One region of the Paenibacillus sp. NPDC058367 genome, then DNA from elsewhere that is predicted to be linked to it. Evidence: riboswitches for the same ligand, from Rfam matches in the RefSeq annotation. Region 1 holds a riboswitch; each other region holds the start of a gene.
The links. A riboswitch is a leader RNA that binds a small molecule or an ion and turns the genes downstream of it on or off. The one in region 1 is predicted to bind cyclic di-GMP.
Positions count from the first base shown of each region.

Region 1 (3,259 bases):
GTATACAGATTTCATCACTCATGGGCTATTACCCTCCTTCAGAAAATATTCAACGAAAAGGCAAACGCCTGTTGTCGCTCCGTACTCAGGTCCCGACTTTATTATGTTTTACAACCTGCTATCAAGTCATCCTGTGAGAACGAATTCACTATATCATTTTGAAACAATTTGTTCAAAGCACTCGTGGCTAACTATCAATCGGTCGATTTTCTCTGTCGGCGAAGCGGGCCTCTTTGGTTGGAAATCAAAAGTGCCAAGCGGATAGCCTAAGCGACGAATTGAAGTTTTTAATGTAATTTTCATGTGAGCATCATCTTATTTTCAGGTTCAAGGTATATATTGAAGACACCAAACACCCCCCAGTGTTTTGTGGTATAAATCTCTCAGGTCTTGCCAACTCCCATGGTAAGGCCTATTTTTTTGTTCGCTAATTAAATGAGGGAGGGGGGCAGCTTCTTCGCTACTTCACTTAATCTGATACTGCTCTTCATAGCTCTTAAAAGATGAAATATCCAGACCGAGATATCTGCGCATATGAATGGCAGCTTGGGCAGCGACGATGTCGTTTAACAACAGCATTCGTTCATGGTATCCACGACATATAAATTTGGCTTCTATCCCCGTGTTAAGTCTGTTCTGCTCATAAACCTTGATTCCCCGTTTTCTCATCTCTGAACGAACATCTCTTAGATCTGTTGTAGCAACTGCTGCGGCTGTTTCAAGAACCTCCAGATAGGGGGTAGGTGTTCGTAAATGTGCAGATAGAATGGCGGAGTCCCGTTCGAAAGCTGATAAAATCATCGGAAGCAATAAATAAGATTTGACCAGCATGTTGTCCCTGCTTTCAGCTCTATTCATGAATCTCATCACCTCTAATGGGAACGTATATTCGTATTCTACCCCGATATTCCAAAAATAATCAATGGTATTTCTAAACAGATAGTCCAATGTGATTGAATTCACAACTAAATTAGAAAGAATAAAATATATTAAAATTGTAATAATAAAAAATAATGCTTCAGACTTATATAAAGGGAGAATTAGGATGAAAGAGGAAGGAAGTCTCCACCGTGGAATGGTATTTGGTTTGATTCTAAGTATTCCATTATGGATATCGATATTAGGTTGGATAAAGTTACTTTAAAATTGAAGGAAAACCTTTGTGTGAAGCGCCTTTAGGCGCTTTTTTTGTGCTTGCTTACGCGTATGAATATCAAAAGGAATTGATTGACAATTGTAGGAATGGAGCGCTAAACTATTATTAGTTCAAAAGTATTAAAAGTCATAGACGATTATTTAATAGGATGCTTAAAATGCTAGTTCTAATCCGCAAGTCAATACATATATTATCATGATAATAGCAAACCGCCTGAAAGGGTGGGACGCAAAGTCCAGGAGTCTAAAGTGTCTTAAATGCGCTATGACCGTCCGACTGCCATGAGAAGGGAATTCCACTTCTTTTTTGGCGGTCTTTTTTGTTGTTAGGTCCTTTAGAGTTTCTGGTAATTATTCTGATTAAATATAAATCATAGATTTAGGAGGTGTGCTTTTTGAAAAGAAGAATGAAACCGCTGCTTGCACTAGTATTAGCGGGGATATTGACGGTAGGTAGTGGTCTTTCTGGAGGTCATTTGGTAAATGCGGCTGGGGAGGTGCTTCCCTATACTCCTACACCTGTGTTAGGTATTGCAGGGAATTTTAATACTTTTATTTTTGGGGATTTCAAACAATCTAATGATCAGGTTCATGGGCGCCTTGCGGCCAAAGGTAATATTACTTTGCAGAATTACGGCGTATCCAAGGATAATCCAGGTGGAGATGTTCTTATCGCTGGTAATGACATCAGTTTTACTAATGGGACTGTTCATGGAGCATCCGTTTATGGTGGTGTTTTTTCCAGCAACGGTGTAGATCTTAAAGAACCAGCGAGAAAAGGGACTCCTATTGATTTTGATGCTGAAGAGCAATTTCTTATTGGACGTTCTAATGAATTCTCTTCGCTTGCTACAATAGGAACTTTCAAAAAGGAATATGGGAAAATAACGATTGATGCTCCGGAACCATTTAACGTTCTTAATCTTAGTGCTGCCGATTTCGCTGGTGCTAATGGCTTACAGTTTAATATTGCAAATAGCGCCACAGTTATCATTAACGTTAGCGGAAGTTCAGTTAACATTCCAAGCTTTCAAATCTGGGGAGGTAGCCCTAACAAGGTATTATTTAATTTTTATGAAGCTAGCACTGTTGACATTGGAAGTTTAACAATAGAAGGAACTATCCTAGCTCCGCTTGCAAAAGTAACTTATAATTCCGGTGAACTGCATGGGACGCTGATTGCAAAGGGATTTGCTGGTGGGGTGCAGATGCATTGGTATCCATATGGAGGGGAAGAACCACCTCCGACACCAACGCCGACCGTGGCACCAACACCGACACCAACCGTAACACCAACACCAACGCCGACCGTGACGCCAACACCAACGCCGACCGTGACGCCAACACCGACGCCGACCGTGACACCAACACCGACACCAACCGTGACGCCAACACCAACGCCAACCGTGACACCAACACCGACGCCGACCGTGACGCCAACACCAACGCCGACCGTAACACCAACGCCGACCGTGACGCCTACGCCGTGCGTGACACCGACACCGAAGCCAACACCAACGCCGAAGCCAACACACACACCGAAGCCAACACAAACGCCGAAGCCAACACACACACCAAAGCCAACACACACACCAAAGCCAACGCCGATCGTGACGCCAACACCAACGCCGATCGTGACACCAACACCAACGCCGACCGTGACGCCAACACCAACGCCGACCGTGACGCCAACACCAACGCCGACCGTGACACCAACACCAACGCCGACCGTGACACCAACACCAACGCCGACCGTGACGCCAACACCAACGCCGATCGTGACGCCAACACCAACGCCGACCGTGACGCCAACACCAACGCCGACCGTGACACCAACACCAACGCCGACCGTGACGCCAACACCAACGCCGACCGTGACGCCAACACCAACGCCGACCGTGACGCCAACACCAACACCAACGCCGACCGTGACGCCAACACCAACGCCGGAAGTAACGCCAACACCGACACCGTCGCCGGAAGTAACGCCAACACCGACACCTTCATCAGAAGTGACGCCAACACCGACGCCGGAGCCTCCGGTGTTCCCGACACCAACACCATCATTTGTAATTGGTACTATCGTTGTTAATGATGATCCTGT
Region 1 covers NZ_JBHXIZ010000005.1:385,730-388,988, forward strand. The annotation lists gene ACFWMP_RS25010 (winged helix-turn-helix transcriptional regulator) at 1-22, opposite strand, end outside; gene ACFWMP_RS25015 (YhjD family protein) at 466-858, opposite strand; cyclic di-GMP riboswitch class I at 1,350-1,440, shown strand; gene ACFWMP_RS25020 (choice-of-anchor A family protein) at 1,551-3,259, shown strand, end outside.

Region 2 (3,259 bases), on a different contig from region 1:
AGGGTGTGTCCAGCGATCTGAACAAACAGAAAATAGCTAAACAATTTTTAGAAAAAGCTTTAGAAATCCAATCCGTTCCTCTAGCAGAAGGTGTGGAGTTTAGAGAGGACTTTGAATGGCTTAAGCAGAGTGGTTATCAGTTGTTTCAGGGATATTTATTTGGAAAGCCTGATCCTATTCCCAAACAGTGATCCTAATGAGTATAACTCCGTCTAGAGGATGAGATGAATTTCAGGTCAGAGTCTGAGTGCAGCCAACCCCTAGGGTTGTATAATTAAGGTAATTGAGAAGGGGGACGGGATGGATATGAAATGGCATAAGTACATCACGCACTGGGCGGATTCTAGAGGGTTAGGTGGACGAGAAATTGATTATCAATGGCCGTCTCCATCATTTCCGGTGGTAAGTATTCGCAGCAATTTGGGTCGATACTCAGGTCAGGGGTATGGTCACGGAAGCAAGCCACAAGTGAAGACAGCTGTTGGATTAATTGCTATTGGAGATGTAGCTGTAGGCTTGATTTCCATAGGTGCGATAAGCGTAGGGGTTCTATCCGTGGGTGCAATATCACTAGGAATGTGGTTAGCCCTTGGAGCGATAGCCATTAGCTGGCTTGGCTTCGCAGCTGGGGCGATTGCTATTGCAGGAGTGGCTGTAGGCGCGATCGCGATAGCCGAAAAAGCGTTGGGGGCTGTCGCCATAGGTGATACGGCATTTGGGGCGGTAGCCATAGGACGGATTGCTGGGGGAGCAGTAGCTATTGGCCAATGGGCATATGGTCTAATCGCAGTTGGCGAGCATGGCTTCGGGTTAATTCCCATCACGGGCGATGTGTGGAATTGGTTCCGGCGTTTGTTTGGTGCGGGGAGTTAAGTAGACCTCCAGTCCTAAAGTGTCCTCTCTCTTCCGGGATACTCGATAAAGAATATCTATCACGATAGAAAAAGTAATTGCAATTACCTATTCGGATTTCATACCAATTAATCATGCGATCAGATGTAGCGTTATGTTACTCTTTGTAATGTATTCGAAACTTCATAGGCAAACCTATGGAAATGTAGGGACGCAAAGCTATAGGGACTAAGGTTATCATAACTATTGTCAGCCAGCTGCCAAAGAGTGTATTACGCTTTTTGTTAAAGTTTAATAAAAATTAAGTCTTAGTTTTTATGCGACTTTATACGCAATCAAGCTACTCTTTTGGGGTAGTTTTTTTTGTGCCTATTTTTAGGCACGGAAGAGATTCATATTACATCTGGGGGGTAGAAAAGATGAAAAAAATGATTGCGATCGCTACATCAGCAGCCATGTTAGCTAGTTTTTCGAGTGAGGCAGGTTATGCTTTAGCAAGTGATGTAAGCAAGGTAAGTGTAGTGAACACTGTAGTACAAAGCAAGGCTGACCTATTCAGCAATGCGTCAGTTATTCCGTTTGATCTCTACGGCAAGGCTATCCTAAGCGCTTATAATGATGTTTTTAGAATGAATCCTGCGAATATTAAATCCATTACCAATAACGGTGGCAACTACTCAGGTTCACCTATAGCTAAGGCTATGGATGGCGATATGAGTACGCATTGGGAAACGGGCAAACCGAACAGTTCAACGTTCACGAATGAGGTTGTCTTTGTTTTCAATGAGTCCACTGAATTAAATAGAATCGTATACGCTGCAAGACAATCCAGTGCAAAGGGGAAGGGGTTTGCTCAGGAATTTGATATTTATGGCTCAACTACGGATGCAGGCGATTATACGCTAGTATCCTCTGGAGAATATAAAGGCGGAGCAGGTGACGTAGTAGAGATTCAGTTTGCACCCACAGCCTTCAAGAGACTTAAATTTGTCTTCAAAAAAGCTAACCAAGATTGGGCGAGTGCAGCTGAGTTTTCTTTTTACAAAGAAGATACCGTATCCGCTAAAATGAAAAATTTATTTACAGATGATACCTTGAGTCAAGTTAGCACAGCATTTAATACGGTGGAGAAATTAACGGCTTTAGAACAAGAAGTACAGACACATCCACTGTACGTGCAGTTTCAAGCAGATATAGAGAATGCAAAAGTACTTCTGGAGAATCATCAAATAGAGGCAACAGCGGCTAAGGTTTCGAAGCTAAAAGGCTATGGTACAGCATACGAAAATGCCTATAGCGAAGCTTATAGAATGCCCAACTCTAATGTATCAAAAGTAACGGTGAACGGTGGAAGCTATCCAGGTACGAAACCGGAATACATGCTCGATGACCAGCCGAATACACACTGGGAAACGAACAAGAACAATGATGACAGCTTCACGAATGAAGTCGTGTTTGAATTAGCGCAAGCGAAAGTACTAGATAGATTGGCTTTCCTGGCTAGAGATAACCGCAAAGGCTTCCCAGAGGCTTTTGAAATTTATGCATCAGAAACAAGTAAGGGAGAAACCTTCCAGCTCGTATCTAGCGGAACCGCGACTAGTACGAATGATTTTCTGGAGTTTAAATTCGAACCTACGAAGTTTAAAAGATTGAAATTCAAGTTCACAAAAGCCAATATCAACAGACCTTTTGCGGCTGAATTTAGATTTTATACAGAAGATAAAGTAAGCGAAGCTGTAAATGGTATTTTCACAGATGGCACGATGAGTGCGGTTGTTCCTGCTTATAATAGCGCCAACGCAATCAATGAATTAGAAGAAGCGGCAAAAGTACATCCGCTCTATCCAATCCTGAAAGATTCTTTGGATTTAGCTAAGAAGCTAGTGAATGGTGAAGTTCAAACTGAAGGCACCATCATTGAGGCGGAACAACGTGGAGATATGAAAAAGCATGCGCAGGAAAACCTGAGAATTGGTTTCGGTACGAACAACCAGCCTACAGGTCTCGTTGCAATGCCTGGAGATACGATCAACGTTTATGTGGACGCAGCTTCGAGCGATAAACTACCTTCTTTAGTCTTTTCTCAACAAGAGGCGGCTTGGAATGTTTGGGCTAGAGGTGTGCAATTGCGTCCAGGTAAGAATATTATAACCGTTCCTGAATTTGCTACGAATAGTTATTATGCACATGAAGTGACTAAAGGCGGTACAGTGTATATCGTCAATCCATATACAGCAGAGGAACAAGGTAAAGCACCTATGATCCGGTTCGAGGGGCTTACCAAGATCCCTATGATGACCAGGACTACAGATCCTGAACAATTTAAAGCCTTCTTAACCACCTATAAACAAAAATTAGATGAAGATAAGGCAGCGCATCCAAATGTTCAAGATCGCGAGCTCAT
Region 2 covers NZ_JBHXIZ010000004.1:176,965-180,223, forward strand. The annotation lists gene ACFWMP_RS21505 (EAL domain-containing protein) at 1-191, shown strand, start outside; gene ACFWMP_RS21510 (hypothetical protein) at 307-873, shown strand; cyclic di-GMP riboswitch class I at 1,031-1,117, shown strand; gene ACFWMP_RS21515 (NPCBM/NEW2 domain-containing protein) at 1,272-3,259, shown strand, end outside.
Region 2: it holds a riboswitch for cyclic di-GMP, as region 1 does, so the genes downstream of both, ACFWMP_RS21515 (NPCBM/NEW2 domain-containing protein) here and ACFWMP_RS25020 (choice-of-anchor A family protein) in region 1, are expected to answer to the same signal.

Region 3 (3,259 bases), 130 kb from region 1:
AATTTCATATCCTTTGGCGATGTCACTCGCATAATGCGTTGAACGGGAGTCTTCGCTTTCTGTCGTAAAGCCGATCCGGTTATTAACAATGATATGGATCGTCCCGCCATTCTGATAACCTTGAAGTTTGCCAATATTAAGTGTTTCTGCAACAATCCCTTCACCTGGAAAAGCAGCATCGCCATGCATCAGTACCGCCATAGCTTTACTGGTATCAATCTTCGGCAATCCGGCTGTGCTCCGATCTTCTTGAGCAGCACGAGTGAAGCCTTCCACGACAGGATTGACGAATTCCAAGTGACTTGGGTTATTCGCTAGTGTTATTCTTGTGCGTACGGTTTCTCCTTCACGGACAGCGCGATCTGCACCCAGATGGTATTTCACATCACCCGTCCAGCCATAGTTAATGCCTGTAGAGCCTTCGGAAGGGAAAAGCTCCTTGTTCGGAGAATGATGAAACTCTGAAAATATAATGTCATAAGGTTTGCCCAAAATATGTGCAAGAACGTTGAGGCGACCACGATGCGCCATGCCCATCAGAATATGCTCTGCGCCGTCATGCGCAGCAGCGCGTACGATTTCATCCAGCATCGGTACGAGTGCGTCATTGCCTTCCAAGCTGAAACGCTTCTGACCCACAAAGGTTTTGTGAAGGAAGGTTTCAAATTGCTCTACTTGGATCAGGCGGTTTAGCAGCTCTTTACGTTCTGCATTATTTAAAGGCGCTGGTGAGCTTGTGGATTCTGCCTGTCTGTTCAACCATTTCAGTTCTTGTTCTTCATGCACATGCCCGAATTCATAGGCGATTGTCTTGGTGTAAGCCTGACGCATACGCTGAACTGCATCCCATCCGGTATGCACATCATTCGGCGCATTCTCCCAAATGAGCGTGGCAGGTAGTGCGAGCAGATCCTCACGAGTCAGCTCATAGGTTTCGAGTTCAAGATATTTAGCCATGGGATTGTGATCGCGCTCAAGCGGATCAATATCAGCGGCCATATGGCCATATATACGAATATTAGCGATTAGCTTGGAAGCTCTTACTGCCTTTCTAAGCCATTCGGTGTCTCCCGAAATGCGAGGCTGTGGAGCCGGTTCGCTATCCGGTGTTAGGGGTGGGGGACCCGAATTTGTAAAAAGCTCGCGATAATTATTCTCTACGGTGGAAGGATCTTTCACAAACTGTTCATATCTTTCTTGAATGTAGCCTAAATTGGGTCCGTAATACTTACTCCAAATGGATTCGTTATAGGGCTCTTTGGCTGCCATGAATACATCCTCCTTAACGGATGAACTCCATACGTGACATTTTGTGTCAACGCTTACTGGAGCTGTGATGATTGCGGTTTCATTTCTCATCTTATTGTGCTACTTTCCACACGTGTAATCAATTCATTCTTTCGTCCAATACGTTCGCAAAATGGTATGGGTTAGCTTGTTCTAATGAAAAGAACGCTGTTTCTTCTCATTACCCATTCCTAAGGCCCACTAAAATGATTCTAATATCCTTATTTTTAACTAATAGGGAAGGAAGTATCATTATATTGGCTTAATTAATTTTATGAATGGGACGAGTATCGTGTTAATAGGACAAGATATCGCACAAAAGCGCTTCTATTTTTTGTTTTTTAATGGAAAAACTAATCAGAAATCGACACACTTTTCCACTTTAGTATAGTATAATGTTATTGCAGTTAGCGATTTTCATATATTTCAAAGTAGATCCTTTCGTGTAAAGGGTCCAGTAAAAGGTAAACCTGCCGAAAGACAGGGGCACAAAGTCGCGGGTCTAAGGTAGAAATACTATGACAGCCGGATTGCCTGGGGACGTAAAATCTTAGGAGGAGATTTTTTGGACAAGTCCAACCAGGGAAGCAACAGAGAACAGCAGGTCATTGATCTAGACGTTGAGTGGGTACATTTATTATTAGCAGCTAAGAAGGCTGGCATAAAGGCAGATGAAATTCGTCGATTCTTTCATGAGAAGACTGTGCAAGCCGTGCAGTAATACATTTAGTGCGTTATATTTTGAAAAAGGGCCCAGCGATAACTCGCTGGGCCCTTTTTCAAAATATAAGAAAGTATACAAGATAAATAGTCCTTATATTTTACTAGAATATAAAACGCCTTCGCGGTCCATGTTAGGAGGGCGAGGGCGCTTATGTTTAATAGTATGAGTAGAAGAGGATCTTATCAGGTCAGGTGGAATATTAATCCTTCTGATCAAGGCGCCATTTCTGGTAGTCCAGAAACTCCTTGAATTCGCGTTTGCTTATGCCTGAGGCCATAGCTTCCTGCACCAATCGGAACCATTCCGAATCTAAAGGTGACTCCTCAGCATCATTAGGTTCTCCATAGAGCAAAGCGTGGATGGATACCTGAAGCGCATCGGCGATCTTTTCGATAAACTGGATTGAAGGATTGGATTGGATGTTTCTCTCCACATTGCTAAGATACGACTTAGCAACATCCGCTCTGTCCGCAAGCTCAGATAGGGACAATCCCTTTTCTAGGCGGAGATGCTGGATACGTTGGCCCATATTTTGTGACACTATGCTGACGCCCCTCCGTAATTTTTGTTATTAGTATAGCAAATATCATTAAATTCGACAAAGTTTATTGTAAAGAGAAGAGCAGCATCTACTTATCCGCTTTCCGGAATCAGGATCTGCTGCTCTTCGAGTATTATATTAAATTATTCTATTAATCTTAGTAATCTTTTTTAGCACCTTGTTTAGCTACGAAATCCCATGTCAGGGTTATGCTATCGCCTTGGAAAATATTTTGATCTTGGTTATTTTCCACAAATTCAAATTGGACGGAGAAGCTGTCATTGGTGCCGGCTTTAATACCAGATGCTTCGGTGAAGAGTTGATCCCAACCAGTATTTTTTACGAGATCCGGATGTTGAGATTTTAAATCAGCAAGCGTAGTTTGATAGACTACATCTTCAGGAGAAACGACGGTTCCTTTATCGTTATTTCTAAGGAATTTGACCTTAATGAATTGGGCTAAATCCAGGTAGTTGTCACCTTTAGCATCCGTAATTTGAGTGGAAGTGTTCAGAATAATAGATCCGATATCGAGCGAACCATCGTTTTTCAATTTGAAGGATTTGGTTACAGTATCACCTGGTTTTAGGTTTGGAATATTTACGATAACTGAAGGGTCGGAGTTCAAATCGAGTGTACCTGCAGCAAATGTAGCAGTGCTTTGTGCAGTGTCACTAAAGTAAGCGAAGGTTCCTCCACCAATCAAT
Region 3 covers NZ_JBHXIZ010000005.1:257,835-261,093, forward strand. The annotation lists gene ACFWMP_RS24435 (2-oxoglutarate dehydrogenase E1 component) at 1-1,269, opposite strand, end outside; cyclic di-GMP riboswitch class I at 1,741-1,825, shown strand; gene ACFWMP_RS24440 (anti-repressor SinI family protein) at 1,853-2,008, shown strand; gene ACFWMP_RS24445 (helix-turn-helix domain-containing protein) at 2,211-2,540, opposite strand; gene ACFWMP_RS24450 (TasA family protein) at 2,710-3,259, opposite strand, start outside.
Region 3: it holds a riboswitch for cyclic di-GMP, as region 1 does, so the genes downstream of both, ACFWMP_RS24440 (anti-repressor SinI family protein) here and ACFWMP_RS25020 (choice-of-anchor A family protein) in region 1, are expected to answer to the same signal.